DNA from 2 places in the Paenibacillus sp. FW104-T2 genome. Region 2 is predicted to be linked to the other one. Evidence: riboswitches for the same ligand, from Rfam matches in the RefSeq annotation. Region 2 holds a riboswitch; the other holds the start of a gene.
The links. A riboswitch is a leader RNA that binds a small molecule or an ion and turns the genes downstream of it on or off. The one in region 2 is predicted to bind glycine.
Positions count from the first base shown of each region.

Region 1: another riboswitch for glycine. It lies ahead of sdaAB (L-serine ammonia-lyase, iron-sulfur-dependent subunit beta); the one in region 2 lies ahead of gcvT (glycine cleavage system aminomethyltransferase GcvT).

Region 1 covers NZ_JBYTCE010000007.1:142,772-148,920, reverse strand. The annotation lists gene AC3WQ3_RS11310 (response regulator transcription factor) at 1-224, opposite strand, end outside; gene AC3WQ3_RS11305 (alpha-glycosidase) at 434-2,194, shown strand; gene sdaAA (L-serine ammonia-lyase, iron-sulfur-dependent, subunit alpha) at 2,376-3,323, opposite strand; gene sdaAB (L-serine ammonia-lyase, iron-sulfur-dependent subunit beta) at 3,313-4,002, opposite strand; glycine riboswitch at 4,109-4,210, opposite strand; glycine riboswitch at 4,215-4,340, opposite strand; gene AC3WQ3_RS11290 (MFS transporter) at 4,534-5,811, opposite strand; gene AC3WQ3_RS11285 (PH domain-containing protein) at 6,024-6,149, opposite strand, start outside.
Region 2 covers NZ_JBYTCE010000004.1:254,167-260,315, forward strand. The annotation lists gene AC3WQ3_RS07460 (BglG family transcription antiterminator) at 1-1,663, opposite strand, end outside; gene AC3WQ3_RS07465 (PTS mannitol transporter subunit IIBC) at 1,703-3,163, opposite strand; gene gcvH (glycine cleavage system protein GcvH) at 3,593-3,985, opposite strand; glycine riboswitch at 4,325-4,448, shown strand; glycine riboswitch at 4,452-4,553, shown strand; gene gcvT (glycine cleavage system aminomethyltransferase GcvT) at 4,736-5,872, shown strand; gene gcvPA (aminomethyl-transferring glycine dehydrogenase subunit GcvPA) at 5,869-6,149, shown strand, end outside.

The DNA.
Region 1 (6,149 bases), on a different contig from region 2:
ATGGGCACGGAAGGGTGTTCCTTTTTGAGCCTCTGTCCTACCGTAAATCCATCCAGCCCAGGCAGCATGACATCCAAAATAATTAGGCAGCAGTCCCCGGCAGCTTCGGCAGCCCCCTCACCGCTTCCCAGCCATATGACCTCATAACCGCGTTCCTCCAGGTCAGCTCTGACCCATGTCGCGATTTCCGTATCGTCCTCAATGTATAGCAGTTTTGTTTTCATGCGTAGATTCGTTTCCTTTCTGCACCCTTTGGGTTAATTATATATCTGAACATATTGGAGTAAGCTGTATGTAGGAACGAACGAAGCACCATATAAAGGGATTACTCCGTTACTCTCATTAGTATTATACCTTAATCTTCAGCTACAGAAATGCCATGCCTGATGTCCATGAAGTACATATGAAGTGAATAGACGGGAGGAGTTTTAACATGCTGCTGGAAGCCATCTATCATCAACCCAAACGGAACTGGGCATATGCCTACGATAAGGATACTGTTCGCCTGCGCCTGCGTGCCAAAAAGAATGATCTCAACGAGGTATACGCCATGACTGGCGACAAATACGCATGGGAAAACACCAAAAAGCAGATCTCTTTAACCAAGTTCACCTCAGACTCCATGTTCGACTACTATGAAGGTGAAATAAAGCCTCCGTACCATCGTCTGAAGTACTCCTTTTTGCTCAAAAGCGGAGACGAGCAGATCTGGATGTCGGAAACGGGTTTCCATGAAGACGAACCGGACGATCCGGGGCAGATGTTTCAGTTCCCCTATATCCACCAGGGTGCGGTCTTTACGCCGCCTGAGTGGGTCAAGGATGCGGTTTTCTATCAGATCTTCCCCGAGCGATTTGCCAACGGCAATCCGGAACTGAATCCGGAGAATGTTGAACCATGGGGCGGCGAGCCTACACCATCCAACTTCTTCGGAGGCGACCTCCAGGGTGTAATGGATCATCTGGACTACCTCAGTGAGCTAGGCATTAATGCCATTTATTTTACCCCTATCTTCGAAGCAACCACCAATCATAAATATGATACCGAGGATTACCTCCGGGTAGATCGGCATTTCGGTGATGCAGACACCGTAAAACGATTGGTCAAACTGTGTCATGAACGCGGTATTCGGGTGCTTCTCGATGCGGTGTTCAATCATTCCGGGAAGACGTTTGCCCCATTTGTAGACGTACAGGAAAACGGGGAGAAGTCCAAATACAAGGATTGGTTCCATGTTCATGAATTCCCGCTGGACGTGAAGGATGGCATCCCTACGTATGAGACCTTTGGATTTGAGCCTCACATGCCGAAGCTGAACACGGAAAATCCGGAGGTGAAGGACTATCTGCTGAAGGTAGCCGAGTATTGGATCAAGGAAGTGGGCATGGACGGCTGGCGGCTGGATGTCGCGGACGAAGTGGATGATGCGTTCTGGCGCGATTTCCGCCGCGTGGTCAAGGCTGCGAATCCAGAGGCGTATATTCTCGGAGAAATCTGGAACGAATCCTCGGCCTGGCTGCAAGGTGATCAGTTCGACGCTTCCATGAACTATCCGTTTACCGATGCCGTGAATGGTTTCTTTGTCAAAAATAAAATGAATGCCGAGACGTTCGCAAATTCCATCGGACGGCAGCTTTCACGTTATCCATTGCAAGCCAGCGAAGTGGCGTTCAACCTGCTGGATAGCCATGATACGCCAAGACTGCTGACACTGTGTGAAGGTGATCAGCGCAAGATGAAACTGGCAGCATTGTTCCAGTTCACTTATCTGGGCACACCGTGCATTTATTACGGAGACGAGATCGGGCTGGATGGTGACCATGATCCGGGCTGCCGGAAATGCATGGAATGGGACGAGGCGAAGCAGGACCGTGAATTGTTCACCTTTTATCAGCAGCTTATTGCCCTTCGCCATGCCCATCCCGCTCTGCGTGCAGAAGGTCACGTCCGATTCCTGCAAGCCCGTCCTGAAGGCAGCCAGCTGATTCTTGAACGGCAAAGTGAAGATGAACGCATTCTCGTTCTGTTCAATCGTTCGGAGGAAACGGCGATCATTGAATTCGAGGCGGGTACGGACGAATGGACCGAATTGTTGGACGGTAACCACCGCACGGCCAGGGACGGCGATATTCTCGCTGTTGAACTGCCAGCATACGGTTATGCCGTGTTAAGTACGGATATCGTTCAGGGATAAACGGTAAATATTTATTTCTTATCGTTATAGATTACAGGAGCTTTCTCCTGTAAAGCCCGGAGTTAGGCTGAGGCTCTTTCTCTTCAAACAAAAAAAGGCGTCCTGCATGACCTGTAAAGGCCAGCGGACGCTTTTCTCCGTTTGTCTCCCGTATAATAAATCCTATCCTATCAGCCTCGTTCTATGCCTGCTCTGTCTCATTATCCTTCGTGTTCTGTGGTTCGGACTCAGCTTCAGGTTCTGCACGCTTCGCTTTGGGTTTCGCCAGCTTCTCCATCATTTTTCGGCCCGTTGGCGTCTGGGCCAATCCGCCCTGCGCCGTCTCGCGGTGCCTGCTCGGCATCGCACTTCCCACTTCCAGCATGACGTCAATGACTTCGTCCGATGGAATGGCACTTCTTACCCCGGCCAGCGCCATATCGGCTGCAGCCAGTGCCGTTACCGCACCGAGTCCGTTGCGGACGATGCATGGAATTTCAACAAGCCCTGCAACCGGATCGCAGATGAGGCCCAGTGTATTTTTTAACGCGAGACCTACGGCATGAACGACCTGCTCCGGCGTCCCCCCACGCAGCTCCACCATTGCACCGGCTGCCATGCCGATCGCCGAACCGACTTCTGCCTGACAGCCACCCTCTGCACCTGAAATAAACGAGTTATTGGCGATGACATATCCAATTGCACCTGCACAGAATAAGCCGTTCACCAGATGCTCATCACTCCATCCGAATCGCTCCTGGGAGCTGATGAATACACCGGGGATAATCCCGCAAGAACCCGCTGTCGGCGTAGCCACAATCCGGCCCATGGATGCGTTGACTTCAGATACACACAGGGCATAGGCCATTGCCAGTGCGGAAGCGTCCCCCGAGCAGGTTTCGCCCTGGCGAATATACTCGGCCATCTTTTTGCCGTCTCCGCCAGTCAAGCCACTGCGCGAGGTGGTGTCCTCCGTCAGTCCTTTCCGTACAGCCTCTTTCATCACTTGATAATATTCCGACATCTGCCGCACAACGTCCGCTTCCGGCGTATTGGTCTCCTGAACCTGCTCCTCGATCATTAGCCGGGCAATGGTTTTGGATTCAGCCGTACAGATCGTATTCAGTTCATGCAAGTGCTTAAAGCGCATCCGGATCAACCCCTCTCTTCAAATCAATGACGCGAATATCCAGCACATGATCCAGTGAACGCAGGCGTTCCAACATCTCGGCACTTGGTACTCCGTCCATTTCCATCGCTGTTAGTGCTTCGCCATCCCGGGCTTTTCGGTCTACCTGCATATAACCGATGTTAACCCCTGAGGAGCTGATCGTAGACGTCACGGAAGCAAGCACCCCTGCCTTGTCCGCATGACGCAGAACGAGTGTGGGGAATTCCCCGCTGATCTGTACCCGGAAATCATTGAGCGTATGCACCGACACACTGCCGCCGCCAATCGAAGCACCAACGAGTGAACATTGACGCTCACCGTGCCACAACTCAATTTTGACCGTATTCGGATGCGGAGCAGGCAGTCCACTTGTATAGAACTCAACCTCCATACCCGCTTGTTCGGCATACGTCTCAGCGTCCGGTATCCGCGGATCATCCGTGACATAGTCAAGCAAACCACCAATTAACGCCAGATCTGTACCGTGACCTTGATACGTATCGGCAAATGAGCCGTACAGTGTCAGCCTGGCACGTTCAGGGGTACACCCCAGCCACTGCCTTGCAATTCTCCCCAGTCTCGCTGCCCCGGCTGTATGTGAACTTGAAGGGCCCGTCATCGACGGACCGATAATTGAAAAAACATCTTTAAATCGCATCCTGCACCCCTCCATATCGTCATATCCATCCAGACATGCACCATAATGTTCCTTCATTACTGAATGATGACATCAAAAAAGGACAGTAGAAGGCCTTAGGCCCTCTCTCTGTCCTCGTTACCTGAGAGTTTCATGATCAGAGGCAGCCCCATGGGGTACCCTTCTCATCATATACCCCTTGGGTGGCGCATTCGCGCACTCTCCAGAGCTGCGTCCAACGATGGTACATTTACCTGAGAGATTAACCACCTGCGCCGGGTGCGCAGCGGCTTGCTCCTTCGGTGCCTGGCAGCCTACTGAAACCAATGGCCTGCCCAGGTCTCTCCCGCTCGTTTTCATCCGCTGTATCGTATATATTCGCTTGAACACATATCAAACGTTGTCCTTGTGAGATTGATCATTCATATAACAGATTAATATGCAACACACGTAATGTCAACAAAAGTAACGCATCATTATCATCTTGGCAAAATTCCTCTACTATTATATGCAGCTTTCCACGGAATCGTTCAGTTTCCAATAGGATATAGACTAGCTATGTAGTGATTTTGAGGAAGAGCTGTGATCCTTATAATATGACTGTCTTGAAGGAAGCCAGCTCGTAAGCCATAACAGAAGGGCACCCAGCATCAGAACTGCCGAAACGACCGTATATACCGTTCGAAGAGAGATTACTTCGGCAACTACACCCATGACCAAAATCGAAATGACCTGCAATGCACTCAGCATGAGTCCAAGTACGCTGCTCATTCGCCCCATCAAGTCTACCGGTATATTATTCTGATAAAAGGTGACCAGTCCCGTGTTTGCCGGCGCCGAACACAACCCAAGCAGAATAAAGGCGAATGCGGCAAGCTCGAACGAAAACGAAAGAGCGAACAGGAAATAACCAAGCGCAACCAAGAGCACGCCTCCGCCCATCATGTGACGGATGGACAAGTGTTTGGCGAACAACCACACCAGCAGAGAACCCGCCATGTATCCAGCTCCAGTAACACTCATCAACGCACCATACTGTGACTCGGACAGGTTCATGACTTGACGGATAAAAACCACTTCCTGTGCATCCAGCGACATGCCAATAACAAGAATAATCTGGAACAAGGCATAGATGCCCACCACATATCCTGCTTGTCGACTGAATAGCATTACGGCTCGCCAATCCTGGGCAATCAGACGAGGGGTTAACCTTGTCCTACCGCTGCTCTGCTCTCCAGTGCCCAGCCTTGGCAGTAACATCAGGATGAGCGCCGACACCACAAAGGAAGCTGCATTGGCATAGATCGCCGCTGCAGGTGACAGATAGATCAACATGACTCCGGCTATGGCTGGGCCTGTAATAAAAGCACCAGAACTGATCATGGCCTGCAGGGAATTGAATCGCTTGCGCCGCTCAGCAGGAACCAGCCGGGTGATGTACACCTGCGAAGAAGGCACGAATATGGATGAGGACATGCTGACAAGAAACATGATGCCGTACATCATCCATAGACTGGGCATCAGCGGAAGCAATGCCACGAGCACAGCTCTCACCACATCCGCCCCAATCATCAGCTGCCGCTGGTCGTAGCGGTCAATCAGACTGCCTGACCAGAATTTGGTGCATACCGAGGCAATCGGCGAGATAATCCACAAGCCTGCAACTGCCGCCGGGGACTGTGTCATGTTAAGCACCATCAAATTAATGGCCACAATGTAGATAAAATCCCCCAGGTTGGATATGCCTACTCCGCCCAGGAGCAAACCGGCATGTTTCCATCCCCCTGACTGGGTGCCCTTCCCGTTCTCCTGATCTCGATCATTGCTCATCCATCAGATCCCTCCCAGATTCATTCATGAATTTTAAGAAGTACTGAATTAAAACCCAATAATTGTATTATCTCCTATTTGATCCTTTTTCGCAGTAAAAAAATGGACTATGCCCGGCGTCGATCTTCATGTTTCGCAAGGCTTCCCGTACCAAAAAGACTGCCGTTAATCGGGCAGTCTCAAGTCGGTTTAATCCAAGTTGCTTTTCTATATCATTTTTGGGTCAGATCCGAAGCCTGCCGAAACCATTCCTTTACGGCATTAGCCTGGCCATATTCCAGGAATATGGCTTTGAAGCCGCCCCGATTCACCATCAGCCTCGCCCGAACGGATAACAA
Region 2 (6,149 bases):
TCTTGCGGTTATCCAGTGGAAACACCTGAAACTTGCCCGTGATTCTAACGATTTCAATGAGTGTGGCATCAAGCCCCGCCGGATCAGCATGGCGGTCAGGTGCCTTTGCACTTGCTTTACTCTCTCCATACTTAACTTGTACCCGCTGCAGCGTCGTATTTTGAATGTACAGACGCAAACGTTCACTTTCTTCTGCCGTTAACAACGGACTCACCTTGTAATACTGATGCGGTTCCATCGGCAGATCAACTGTCGATAAAATGAGATCATAGTCCTCTTCGGGGAACCGTGCAGCCTCATACCATGATGCACTGTCCACAATCCGAATCTCCGGAATTTCCTTGGACAACCGGCTGGAAAGCATACGGGATGAGCCAATTCCGCTTGTGCACACGATAATGGCCCGAATCTCGCGCTTCAGCACACGCAATCGCTCGATGGAAGCGCCAAAATGCATGACCAGGAATCCAATTTCCTCATCCGGCACGTCCGTATCCGGCCATGCGTCATGCACCGCGTTCTTCACATCCCCGAACAACGAATCGTAATCCTTGCGAATCTGCTGAAGCAGTGGGTTACGTATGCTTTGCCTGCCTCCAATCCGCTCCATCACCGGCTGCATATGGGCAATCAGCCCTTCTCGCAGAAGACGATCCTCCTGGAATGCATAGCCCGTTCTCCCCTGCATCTGATCCATCAGGGAACGAACCATGTCCAGCAATACCAGATCGTCAACAGGCAGTAAGCGTGTGGAGTGAATAAGCTGCTCGGTTTCAATTAATAATTTGTGCAGATAGCTCTGTTCTTCCTTGGCAAATGAGATGCCAAGCTGATCGGAAAGCACGCTGCATAATCTCGCAGCCATGTATTCAGGCACGCTCTGATCTCCCGTAGAAGGGTAAACCGCTTTTTTATCCGAAGAAGGAATGCGACCGACGGTAAACCCCTTGCGAATGCGCACCAGCGCAACGGACAGCTGAATAAGCAATTTGGTATACTGTCGCTCCGGAATATTTTCGAGCCAGTCAATATCCGGCTGCCACAACGCATTCTCGACCGTCAGTACATCACGATGGCCAATCATGCCCAGCAGCTTCTGGTTCACCTTGGAAATCCCCTGGTCAGGTTGCCTTCCGAACAGATCAGATTCATCCAGATATTCAAGCGCAAGTCCTGCGATTGCTGCGCGGTAGGCCGTTTCACTGCCATTGATCTTCACTCCGTATCCTCGCCTGCGAACCAGCTTCAGGCCCGCTTGACGAATCCGGGGTTCCAGTTCATCCAGATCATTGCTAACGGTCGAGACCGTTACTCTCAGATCCGATGCAAGCGCCAGCAGTTTTACAGGCTCCGCCTCATCCAGCAAAATGCAAAGCATGAAGAGTTTACGCTCTTCGGGCGTAAACTCCACATATTCGTTCAGCTCCAGCTGCTCACGCAGTGAAGCCAAATCATCGGAACCAGGGTCTATGCGGACCCCGGTTCCTGATTTTTTTTCCAATTTCATGCCAAAGGGTTCAAGCCACTTCTCAATCATCTGAAGCTCCCTATGGACGGTTCGTGTACTGACTTTGACCGCAATTGCAATGTCGCCGGCGGTTACTTCCTGTGGATGTTCCAACAGGAACTCCACAATTTCACGCTGTCTTTTCGTAATACTCATATCTCAAGCCTCCGGCTCAGGGAAAACGATCGCAACCTGTTATTTCAGGCGTTCAACGAGTGCATCGTATTCCGGGCTTTTTAGGAAGTTATCGATGGATATATGTTCTGCGTTCGGTGCCACGCTGCGTGCACGGTCCGTCAATGTCTTCTGCGTAATAACAACGTCAGCGTCCTGCGGAATATCACTGATTGCCGTGTTGGTTACCGCAACGTCAATCCCTTCAGCTTTCATCTTCTTGCGGAGAATGGAAGCCCCCATGGCACTTGAACCCATACCTGCATCACAGGAGAAGACGATTTTCTTCACATCCGTTTTTGCTTTCACAGTTGAAGAAGCCAAATCCGCGGCTCTGTCTGCTTCACGATTATCTGCTGTAATAGCAGCATTCGCTGTATTGCCTTGACTCTTCATGTCTTTCATGCGATTCGCTGCAGACTCCAGATCTTCTTCTTTTTGCTTACCTGTTTTCAGCAGCAGTGCTGCAACCAGGAAGGATACGATCGCGGCCACAGCCACCCCGGCGAGCATCGGCAGATATCCACCTTTTGGCGTTAACAGGGAATATGCAATGATACTACCCGGTGAAGGTGCTGAAACCAGTCCTGCTCCGGTGAGCATGAAGGTTGCTGTACCTGCCACGCCGCCTGCGATTGCCGCAAGAATCAGAATCGGTTTCATCAGAATGTAAGGGAAATAAATTTCATGAATTCCCCCGAAGAAGTGGATGATAACCGCACCCGGTGCGGAAGATCTTGCTGTTCCACGACCGAAGAAGCAGTACGCCAGCAGGATACCAAGTCCGGGACCCGGGTTTGATTCAAGCATGTATAATACGGATTGACCCAATTCTCTCGCTTGATCTGTTGCAATCGGTGTTAGAATGCCGTGGTTGATTGCATTGTTCAGGAACAATACCTTCCCTGGTTCAATGATCAGGTTGACGAGTGGGAGCAATCCCAGATTCATCAGCCCCTGTACACCAGCCGATAATACGGTGCTAATTCCTTCTACAGCAGGTCCGATACCCAGCAGTGCAATGATCGCCAGGATACCACCGATAATACCGGCGGAGAAGTTATTAACCAACATCTCGAACCCTGCTTTGATCTTGCCTTCAACGGCTTTATCGAACTTTTTGATGATCCATGCAGCCAGTGGTCCGGCAATCATGGCACCCAGGAACATCGGAATGTCACTGCCGACGATAACCCCTATAGTCATGATGGCACCAATGACACCACCACGCTGGCCATGCACCATCGTACCTCCAGTGTAACCGATAAGCAGTGGCAGCAAATATTTGATCATCGGATCTACTAACGTTGCAATCGTTTCGTTAGGGAACCAGCCTGTTTTGATAAACATGGCCGTAATTAATCCCCATGCAATAAATGCACCCATATTCGGCATAACCATGCCGCTTAGGAATCGGCCAAAACGCTGAACGCCTACCCGGAGACCGCCTTTGGAATTGGACGTTTGGTCCAAGTTACTCATTGTATTATCCTCCTCGGATCAAGTAGTTATCATTTATGAAAAGGGTATCATTTCTCCCCTGCTGTTATCCTAAGCCAGATTGGTCTCCGGTTCAACGAAATGAAAGCGTACTTTCGTCATGATCATTGATGACAACATTGTGTTTATGTAATCGTTTTTATGATGATGAGAGGGCTCTAACCATTGATATACTTGGCTTTTTTCGTATGTGACTTATATCATTTACGGTACTAAATTCAATAATATAGCATGTGCGATTCAGCCTTATTCCATCCTGTTCAAGTGTCTCATATGGCAACAAGCCTGTCCTTGGGAACACGAAAAAGCCTGCATGAGCACCAAGGCTCACACAGGCTCTGAAGACGTGCACGACCGTCCAATGTATGAAAAAATCATGGATTAATAAAGGTTATTTAGTGCAAATACATTCTACTCCTCGATGTGCTTACGATATGCATCAGCATTCATCAGTTTAGACAACGCTGTTGTCAAATCACCTTCAACACGAATCTCAATCATCCAGCCTTCTTCGTAAGGCGAACTGTTGACGAGTTCAGGTGCATCCTGCAGTGCTTCATTCACAGCAATAATCGAACCACTTACCGGAGAAAACAAATCCGAAACCGTCTTCACGGATTCAATCGTACCAATGCTGTCTTCCGCTTTTACATCCGATTCAAGGTCAGGCAATTCCACAAACACAATGTCACCCAGCTGATGCTGCGCGAACTCGGTAATGCCGATCCGTACAGTATCCTCCCCTACGGTTTGCACCCACTCGTGCTCTTCACTGTACAGGAAATCACTTTTCAATTCGCTCATCGATATCCGCCTCGCTTTTCATTAATGAGTGCATGCGTCCTTCGGCCAACCCTTTTTCCCAGAACATAGCGTAAGATATTTTTGATTGAAATGTCAAGATACCTCACAAATTATTTGATTTTTGATGATTACGCCTGTAACGCAAACACCCTCACTCTACATATAATGGGTAATATTAGAATAGTAAGCGCACTCTTTTTATATACACGAACAATAAATTAGGATTTATAAATATTATTCGGTTTTTTATTGATTTCTGTGATATCGTTCTTGACATCGATAGGGGATTCACGTTTTAATGAGAGAGTAAATGTTAATCGTTGTGTGCATCACCCGCGGATGAATGTAAAGGGAGAGATTACCCGTGACGCCCAACTCTGGGATGCATGCGGTAACGCCGAAGGAGTAAGCCACCCGACAAGCGGGAGGTGAATCTCTCAGGCAAAAGGACTTTTACGGGACGCAACTCTGGAGAGCATCTATTCGCCCGATATGGGCGTTATGATCACCCAAGGGGAAACCTGCTGCAACCTATTGGCGGGGTAACTCTCAGGTACCAAGGACAGAGCCTAAGAATACAGCGTGCTTCTGGCATGCCGGTTCTTTGGCCTGTCCTTTTCCTTTTTCCCAAAAAAACGAAAGTCAGGATCGAGCCGGCGCTGTCATCAGTAGCCTTAACCATACTTATCCAAGAAAAGAATCATTCATGTTATACACTCGGCCCGGTAGCGGCCATAACGAGGTGATTTGATGTCCGATTTGCTTAGAACTCCACTCTATCCACTTTATCAGCAATATGAAGGTGTACGGTGCATCGATTTTGGAGGCTGGGAGCTTCCGGTGCAATTCAGCGGGATTCAGAAGGAACATGAAGCGGTGCGCGAACGGGCTGGGCTGTTCGATGTATCCCACATGGGTGAATTCACGGTGCAGGGTGAGCAGGCCGAAGCATTTTTGCAGAAACTGACGACCAACGACGTGACCGCACTGGTTCCTGGCCAGGCACAATACACGTTAATGTGTTACCCGGACGGTGGCGTAGTGGACGATCTGCTCGTATACAAGCTGGAAGATCAGCATTATATGCTCGTCGTGAATGCCTCTAATATTGACAAGGACTGGGCCTGGCTGCAAGAGCACATGGTTCCTGGGGTGAGCATGACGAACGACTCCGCAGAAACAGCTCTACTGGCTCTACAGGGCCCGCTTGCTGCAGACATCATCGGAAAAGTTACAGATACTGACGTATCCATAATCGAGCCTTTTCGTTTTGTACAGCATGCTGAGGTCTGTGGTGTAAAACTGCTGCTGTCCCGCACCGGTTATACCGGAGAAGACGGCTTCGAACTATACGTACAGGCAGATCAGGCCGCTGCGGTCTGGAACGGATTGATGGAGGCGGGCGCTGATTACGGTCTGGTTCCGGCTGGACTTGGTGCACGGGATACACTTCGATTCGAAGCGAAGCTGCCCCTCTATGGACAGGAATTATCGCCGACCATTTCACCGCTGGAAGCAGGCGTTGGCATGTTTGTGAAGCTGAATGCCGGACCTTTTATCGGGCACGAAGCACTATTGCAGCAAAAAAATGATGGACCTGCCCGCAAACTGGTCGGCATTGAAGTACTGGAACGCGGGATTCCACGTCCCCACTATCCCATCTACGCGGAAGGCGTGCAGATCGGGGAAGTAACAACCGGTACACAGTCCCCTACGCTGAAGCGCAATCTGGGGCTCGCCCTAATTAACAGCCAATATGCTGCACTCGGCACCCCGCTCGAGATTGAGATTCGTGGCAAAAAGCTGAAAGCCGAAGTTGTGAAGACCCCTTTTCATAAACGGACACGTACGTCAAAGACACCTACCCAAGGAGCTGATCAAGCATGAGCAAGCACCGCTATATTCCCATGACTGAACAGGATCAGAGCGCCATGCTCGCAACCATCGGTGTGGACACGATTGAAGATCTGTTCCAGGACATCCCGCAGGAGATTCGTTATCAAGGCGAGCTGCCTGTCTCCTCCAAACTGGATGAATACGCACTGACACGCCACATGTCGAAGCAGGCTGGCGCCAATGCCAATTTTGAGACACATGCCAGTTTCCTGGGCGCAGGCATATATGATCATCATATCCCTTCCGTGATTAATCACGTCATTTCCCG